DNA from 2 places in the Paenibacillus sp. FSL R5-0475 genome. Region 2 is predicted to be linked to the other one. Evidence: a T-box and tRNA genes for the amino acid it is inferred to sense, from the RefSeq annotation. Region 2 holds a T-box; the other holds one or more tRNA genes.

Region 1 (4,410 bases), 2.9 Mb from region 2:
TCCCCAACCAATTTTATCATCCTTAATAAAAATTATAAGTTCACTATTGGAGGACGACTTTTCACCTTGAATTAGGACGATTTTGTCTTTTCCACCATCTTTGTCAGTATAATCAGCTGATTCTATTACTGAAGCGTTCTTAAGTTTGTTATTCTCAGGTGTCTCGGTAGATTCAGCCATTTGAAAAATTGGTTGTACATCAGGAAGTATATTTTCGGATACGAACTTCTTTTTCGCTTCGATATCTGAACCATTCAGGAAAATTTCCACATAATCGAGAGCTAATTTCTCGGATTCTGAAAGTTTCTTCTCTGGCACTGGTGTTGCAGCAGCTGTTTTTGAAGAGTCAGCTGTTGCTTCAGACTGAGTAACTTCTGTAGATGTTGTATTCTTTTCCTCTGAATTTGTTTTGGAACTACCACATCCTGTAAGAAGCACAATAGTTGCAACGATACATAAAAAAGCCTTTATTTTCAATCTCATATCCCCCTAAATCTGATAGTAAATACTAATTAATTCTACCAGATATAGGAATAGTAATCTATGTAATGATGAAACCATTATATTGGATATTCGTATTCCTATAAAATGATGTTGAAAGGTCGTGTGCGTGATGGATAATGGGTATTTTGTTGGATGGGGTACATTAGCATTAATAAATGCTGGCTTAGCACAAGGTAAAAATAGGAGTGGATTAAACTGGTTTTTAATTTCTTTGCTTTGTGGCCCATTGGCTACATTTTTTCTTGTAATATCGAGTAAGCTGCAAATTCATTAGCCCATTATATTTCGGGAGGGGATTTTTTGCTGAAAGCACTAAGGCTGTTCGGTATTCTATTTAGTGCAGCAACAATCATTCTGGCAATACTATTTTTCCGCGGTCAGGATCAAGTGATCATGTCTTGGACAATGATGGGGATGTGTGGAGCTCTGATTTTTAATGGAGGAGCTACCTATTTTAAAACTAAAGATAAAATGGCGGCTCTGTCTTCGATTGTTGGGATGGTACTCTTAATATTCTCGCTTACTAAATTTCCATTTTAATAAAATACCCCATCAACCTATAAAGGTCGGTGGGGATTTTTTACGTTTTATCGCTTTTTCAATCAAGTTATAGTAGGTTGCTGCAGGTAATGCTTATTTCTTTTTCTTCTTTGTGGGTCCGATCTGGCGCCTTACTTTATTGTTCTCATCAACCTCAATAATATAAATGTCCTTCACTGTACCGGAAAGAGTAAACCATTCACGTAGAGCATCAGCTTCAGTCATTGGTCCCAATATTCGTTTTCCCCTATAACATATAAAAAACACTCCTACTCCTTAGTGAGTTTGCGAAAATGCAATAATCCTCAAAACGATACTCATTGACGATTTCAGTAAGTCTCATTATTTTATATTAATGCTAAATTATAGGAGATGCAATGTTGAGAGATTGTTCCTGTTTAGTTCAAGTAACGTTTAGATCCATGGCGATGTTATTTTTGACTTTTCGAAGTTCATGCGACGCTATCAGCAAGCACGATACTAAACTGCGATTGACAAAATAGAAGAGCTGCCTAATACTAATTGATAATCATTATCAATGTTTAAGATGTAATTAACTTAAATAGATTGTGTAACGGATCGGAGTGAAATGCAAGATGAAGTTGGAAGATCATATTGCCGCATGGAATTATGCAGCCGTTAAAGTGCTGGATATTCGACATGCTGTGATGGAGCCTGGGGACAAGCTGCAAGGCTATATATTGATTTTTCATATTATTCCGATATCTAATCTCTTGATAAGCAGCTAGATTTTGTAGTTGAGAAGCTAGTGTCAACGTATGAAAAAAATAGAAAGCTAGATGATAAAACAGCTGTTATCCCTAATTTAAGAGGGAAATCGTATTTCGGTCTGTTTTTACTCCTAGGAATATTGCTGCTGCTTTCAGTAGCGGCTTCTTTCTCTTTTGGCTCTGATTCCATGAGCCTGAAGATGGCATGGACAGCGATAGAATTGAAAGGATTGTAAACAGGCTTCCACGTATTTCATGTTGCAAAAGTGGGAAGGGAATTATATACCAGTAAAGCGGTATTTAGGAATTGGTTGAAGGGTAGAAGCGATGATATTTCCCAGAGGATCAGATGAACTGATACGAAAAGTAATCGCGATTCGTATCAAATTCGTATCACAGGGGTTTTTAATAGAATGATAAGTGAATTGAAAACAAAAAAAGCCTTGAAATTCAAGGCTTTTCGATATAGGACGGATGGGGTTCGAACCCATGACCCCTACCCTGTCAAGATAGTGCTCTCCCGCTGAGCTACCGTCCTGCGACGAATTTCATAATACCATACGATAGAGTAGGATGGCAATTCTTTTTTTACAATCTATAGGGATGATAGTTTACATAGTCTTTAAAATAATAAGAAAAGGGGATGCCGCTCCATCCCCATGAGCTACGTCAGATAAAGAACGGAAGTAGAAATATATCGCTTATACCGAAAAAAGGAATGCGTCGTGGAAAGAAGCGACGTCTTGGGAAAAAGCCAGGCCGGAAACCAAATTGTCTATACGCCGATTCGTGTGTAGGCATTCCGTTTAAACGTTCTACCATTTCGTTGCTAGGAACCGCAAGAGTAACATAGTTTTGATCTACATGGGCAATAAAGCCATCAAAGGACTGACCGTCAGTCGTTGTAATACCAACGTATTTGTTCATACAATTCCAACTGACCTGTTGATGTAAATTTGCATTTGTATCCATAAATAACCTCCTCAATTGAATAACCCTGATAACAGTCTATGGTTCGTAGCCTATAACGTTCACGGCGTTAGCCTATAGGGTAACCATAAAATTCGGGTTATTTTGTGTGAGGTGGGGGGGATTGAAGCGGAATTACTGTCTTTCCTTGAATAATAGTGAAAATTATCCATTATCTGTTTGTTTGATGTTGAAACGATTCTAAAAGTTGCGTCGTATACTTAGCCGAGTGCTTTTTTATGGAAATACTCCTTAAGCGCTTATGATAAAATGGAGGGTAATGTACAGCAGTTAGATAAAAATTGAAAGAAAAAGGAGCTTGAGATCTTGCCGCAAAATGAGCAGAAAAAGAATTCTTCCACGCCATGGAAATGGTTGGGGGGCGGGGCGGCGATGCTCCTGTTTAAAGGAAAGGCGATTTTGTCTCTTCTGAAAATAGGTAAAATTGCCGGGCCGTTAATATCAATGATGATTTCAATATGGGCTTATGCTTTGATTTACCCGTGGGGGTTTGCCGTGGGCTTTGTCCTGCTCTTGCTAGTCCATGAATTAGGACATGTAATAGCAGCGAAACGGATCGGGCTTCCAGTCAGCGCTCCACTGTTTATACCGTTTTTGGGAGCTTTAATTACAATGAAAAAACAGCCGCTGGATGCCCAGACGGAAGCTTATATTGCTTTTGGAGGTCCGATCTTAGGAACTATTGGGGCTACAGCCGTTTTTGGAGCGGCTTATTACATGGATAGTCCACTTCTCTATTCCTTGGCTTATATAGGTTTTTTACTTAATCTGATCAATCTGCTGCCGATTCACCCGCTTGACGGTGGCCGTATTGCAACCGCGGTGACGCGTTGGCTGTGGCTTGTGGGGCTAGTGGGTGGTTTAGCCATCATCATCTATATGCGTTCGATCTTGTTCTTTATTATTTGGGCGTTATTTGCTTACGATCTGTATAACAAATATGTGAAGAGACGCACTAACAATCGCCTTTATTCTGTAACGAAGAGTTTCTTAATTCCAGTAGAGCCACTTAGAGATGCAGGCTACATGATTCCAGGACCAGAGCATAGAAGAGATTTACCTTTTACTACTTATAGTGATTTGGAAAGACAGCAGTATGTAGGGGTGAGATGGGATCAACTGAACTATATTGGTAGAGCTACGCTTCCGCAACAATGCATCATTGAAAAGGTACGTATCTCGCAGCTAGAGCCTGTGACCTTAGAGAATGGGCTTCATCTTAAGATGAATTGTGATATCAGCTATTCGGTCTACGAGAACGATAAGTATTACGATGTGCCGGTTAGCTCACGCTGGAAATACGGTATCGCTTATTTTGTATTAGCTGGCTTTCTGGCAGGAATGATGTACATGGTCCATGTCGTTGGAAATGTGAATCTATAAGGGTTAGAATCGGGCAATGAAGTGATCCAATGGTTTATAAAACTCATGAACCGTCAAAGCTGTAATGAGAATAACCGCAGTTGAACGGTGAAAGGAGTAAAACCATGCCTAAATTTTTGAAATGGGAAGTCGGCGTTTGTTTGCTGTTACTGATGGTTTTGGGAGGATGTTCCGAGGCGAAGCCAACAAAAGTCATGGAAATCAAAGAAATGACCAACCTAGATGGAAAGCCAAAAGGTCAGTACCCTCCATTGTCACCAGT
Region 2 (4,410 bases):
GGAGTAGTTCATCTATTGGCCGGCAGATAGGTTCGAATAGTCCCTGAATTTATGAAATTAATAGCATCCTGTCCGGTTAGTGCCACCAAAGTTGTCATGCCTTTCTGTTTGAAGCATATACATGTGGGGAGTAACATTTTGGGCTTATGCTCTGGGCCTGTCTCAGGGTTAGATTATGCCAAGAAGGAGGACATATCCCGTGTTTGATCAGTCCCACGGCTTGCGGTTTGATATTTATGAACGCATTCACCTATCGGAAGAGCTTCCGGGAATAGCTGAGCTGGAGGAGGTTGAACTACTTCCGGAAATCCAGGTGATTCAGCGGGAGGATCGTGCCGAGTTATATGGTCAGCTGTTGCTTACCGGACTCTACCGGAGTGAAGATGACCGAACACAACGTCTGGAGCATGCCATTCCCGTAGAAATCACTGTTCCGCTTACACGCGTCAGCTCGATTGAAGATATCGGGGTGGAGATCGAGAATTTTGATATTGATCTGCTCACGATGCGCACAGTGAATATAACAGGCGTATTATCACTGCGGGGAATCGGTGGTGCGGAGCCTCAACCACAACCGGCCTGGCAGCAGGAAGAGTACACAGTTGCCTATTCCCCTCTCAGTGATGACAGGGTAATCGAAGCATCTGCAGAGAACCAAGAACACGAAACTGATGCACTTTATGAAAATTCACAGTGGACCTTTGGTGAGGATGCATCGGAGGTTGCCGTAGAAGAACATGAGCATGCTGAAGCGAATGCAGGTGCATCAGAGCCCTCATTGGTCTCGAGTGGAGCTGGTCATTCGTCCCCTATAGTGAATTTCTCATCCGCTCATGAGAAGGACAAGGGCGCGAAAGCTCGGACGCATAGTCTGGATTCGCAAACAGAGGATTCCAAAGCAGGAATAGCGGATTACTGGTTTAAAGCTGAGTCACAGAATGAAGCTGAGGCCACCCAGCTGGATCAAGTTAGCCAGGCGAGTCAAGCGGATCAAGAGCAAGAAGCTGAATATACTTTTGCTTCAAGAGAAACCGCTGTTCCGGCAGCTAATGCTGATGCGGATCAAGATATTGCTGTATTCGCTTCGGAAAACGAGGCCAGTAATGAGCTTCATGCACAAGAAGAGAATGCTCAGCCGATCCACGAGAATACGAATGAAGTTCTTGTTTCTCAAGAGACTGTGCCACAGTCAGAGGAGAAGCAAGATCTTAAGATTGCGCTAGGAAGCAAGAAAGAAGCAGAGGCTCCAGTCAAAGAGCATCTCACCTTCTCTTCATTACTCAGTTCTAGTCGTTCTCGTAAAGAACAAGAGGCTCTCCTATCTGAAGGAAATGCATCGGCTGCAGCGATCATTCCAGAGGCCGGAAATAATACGGAGTGGAAGAGCAGATTCATTGCTGGAGCAGATGGCGCTAACCTATTCCGTAAGGTTCGCCTTTGCATCGTGCAGCGTGAAGAAACGCTGGATACAATCGCAGAGAAGTATCAGCTAAGTGCGCGGGAGCTGGGAATGTATAATCGATTGTCTGGGCAGAGTGTAGAAGAAGGGCAAGTATTGTACATTCCGTAATTGAATTACAATGCGTACTCATATGAATAGGTGAATCCCGATCTGATAGTAGATCGGGATTTTTGTCTAAATATAAGAATATATAAGTTTCACGTTATACATTATCCTTATATTTCTCGAATAAACGCTTACCGTCCGTAAAAGGACGTCGAAGGCGTTTATTCTTGTGTGACCGGAGAACGTTAGAATGTGGGGTATCTAACCAACGCAGAGTGATGAATCGAATGAAAATTCGACATATGCACGCTATAAGTCGAAATTCCGCTTAAAGTCCCGCTGTAGAAGCCTATTCAGGTTGACTAGGGATGACTCAAAATGTATTATGGAGTAAGCAATATCTAAGTAAAGACTGGGAACGGGAAGAGTAGGCGGTCAGCCCTTCAGAGAGCGGAATGCAAGTGCTGTGACATTCCGTAGGATACAGCCACCGAAGTCGCCCCGGAGTCGCCCTTCTGAGCTTGTCTTCATGGATATGAAAGATAAGTTAGGATGTGGCCGGTAGCAGCCGTTATCTGTACGAGTGTCGCGCTAAGCTTCTGAACCGCAAGGTAGAGAAGTGCAGGTTTATTTTTCATTGGCGCGAAACAAAGGTGGTACCGCGAAAGAATGGCCTTTCGTCCTTTGAGACGAGGGGTCTTTTTGTTTTTTAGAAACCAACTACAAGTAACCAAGTGGAGGTATCAGAGAATGGCTGACCAAAACAATCTAACAGCGGCAGAGTTGCCGAACTTGCAAGATACAGCGGCAGATGCTGCCGCTGCAAATGATTCTAAGAATGAAATGCCAACCACGTATGATCCGAAATCGGCAGAAACCAAGTGGTATTCCTATTGGACAGAGGGTGGATATTTCCGTGCAGGTGGGCGTCCAGATGCAAAAGCATACAGTATTGTAATCCCGCCGCCAAACGTAACGGGAATGCTGCACATTGGTCATGCGCTTGATTTTACGCTTCAGGATATCCTGATTCGTACAAAACGGATGCAAGGCTTCGACACGTTGTGGTTGCCAGGTACGGACCATGCCGGTATCGCAACGCAGACAAAGGTAGAGCAAAAGCTGCGTGAGCAGGGAATTTCTAGACATGATCTCGGCCGTGAGAAGTTCCTGGAGCAGGTGTGGGAGTGGAAAGATAAATATGCGAACACCATTCATGAGCAGTGGGCTAAGATGGGGCTTTCCCTTGACTATTCCCGCGAACGGTTTACCCTGGATGAAGGGTTGTCGAAAGCTGTACGCGAAGTATTCGTTAAGCTCTATAATAAAGGCTTGATCTACCGCGGCAAACGCATTATCAACTGGGACCCGGCGGCTCGTACAGCATTGTCGGATATCGAGGTTGAATATAAAGAAGTTAATGGTCACTTGTATCATTTGCGTTACCCACTCAAAGACGGTAGCGGATTTATTACAGTAGCGACCACGCGTCCGGAGACAATGCTGGGTGATACAGCGGTTGCTGTTCATCCGGAAGACGATCGTTATAAAGATCTGATCGGCAAAACATTGATCCTGCCGATTATCGGTCGTGAGATTCCGATTATCGCTGATGATTATGTAGACAAAGAGTTTGGTAGTGGTGCGGTTAAGATTACACCAGCTCATGACCCGAATGACTTCGAGATGGGTCAACGTCACAACTTACCGCAGATTAACGTAATGGATGAGAGCGGTACGATGAATGAAGAAGCAGGACCTTACCAAGGTCAAGACCGGAGTGTATGTCGTAAGGCTATCACTGCTGACCTGAAGGAGCAAGGTGTGCTGATCAATATCGAAGATCATGTGCATCAAGTAGGACACAGTGAACGCTCTGGAGCGGTTGTTGAGCCGTACTTGTCCACACAATGGTTTGTAAAGATGCAGCCACTGGCTGAAGCTGCCATCAATGCACAGAAGGATGGGAACGGGGTTAACTTTGTACCGGACCGTTTCGAGAGAACTTACCTGAACTGGATCGAGAACGTACGTGATTGGTGTATTTCCCGTCAGCTGTGGTGGGGACATCGTATTCCAGCATGGTATTCCGAGTCTACTGGTGAATTGGTTGTGGCAAATGACGAGGAAGAAGCGCGCCGGATCAGTGGTCTAACCGACTTGAAACAGGACGAAGATGTACTGGATACCTGGTTTAGCTCTAATCTGTGGCCTTTTGCCACACTAGGATGGCCAGATGAGAACAGTGCAGATTTCAAACGCTATTATCCGAACGATGTGCTCGTAACAGGCTACGATATTATTTATTTCTGGGTAGCGCGGATGATCTTCTCAGCTCTTGAATTTACCGGAGAAAAACCTTTCTCAGATGTATTGATGCATGGTTTGGTACGGGATTCCGAAGGTCAAAAAATGTCCAAATCACTCGGGAATGGCGTAGACCCCCTTGAAGTAATCGAGAAGTATGGCGCAGATGCAATGCGTTACATGATTTCTACCGGAAGTACAGCTGGACAGGATCTACGCTTCCGTTGGGAAAAGGTTGAGCAGGCGCGTAATTTCGCCAATAAGATCTGGAATGCATCACGCTTCGCGTTGATGAATTTGGAAGGCGTAAGCTTTGAAAATATTGACATTTCGGGTGAGCTAAGTACTGCTGATCGCTGGATTTTGCACCGTCTGAACGAAACTTCTCGTGAGATTACGCGTCTAATTGACTCGTACGAGTTCGGTGAGACCGGTCGCCAGCTGTACAACTTCATTTGGGACGATCTATGTGACTGGTATATTGAGTTCGCGAAGCTGTCACTTTACGGATCAGACGCCGCGGCCAAAGCGAAGACACAGTCTGTACTTGCCTATGTACTAGACCGCACAATGCGCTTGATTCATCCGTTTATGCC

Evidence for each region. A T-box is a leader RNA that pairs with one kind of tRNA and senses whether it is charged. The one in region 2 lies ahead of MKX41_RS18495 (valine--tRNA ligase), so its partner is inferred to be a tRNA-Val.
Region 1: it has a tRNA-Val gene. The T-box ahead of MKX41_RS18495 (valine--tRNA ligase) is inferred to sense a tRNA for this amino acid. The anticodon was not compared.

Annotation. Positions count from the first base shown of each region.
Region 1 is NZ_JBBORK010000001.1:1,163,772-1,168,181, forward strand. Features, by position in the region: gene MKX41_RS04955 (hypothetical protein) at 1-477, opposite strand, end outside; gene MKX41_RS04960 (hypothetical protein) at 805-1,044, shown strand; gene MKX41_RS04965 (hypothetical protein) at 1,138-1,278, opposite strand; gene MKX41_RS04970 (hypothetical protein) at 1,641-1,793, shown strand; tRNA gene MKX41_RS04975 (tRNA-Val) at 2,242-2,313, opposite strand; gene MKX41_RS04980 (hypothetical protein) at 2,445-2,747, opposite strand; gene MKX41_RS04985 (site-2 protease family protein) at 3,072-4,148, shown strand; gene MKX41_RS04990 (hypothetical protein) at 4,253-4,410, shown strand, end outside.
Region 2 is NZ_JBBORK010000001.1:4,111,011-4,115,420, reverse strand. Features, by position in the region: gene MKX41_RS18500 (LysM peptidoglycan-binding domain-containing protein) at 200-1,570, shown strand; T-box leader at 1,913-2,195, shown strand; gene MKX41_RS18495 (valine--tRNA ligase) at 2,351-4,410, shown strand, end outside.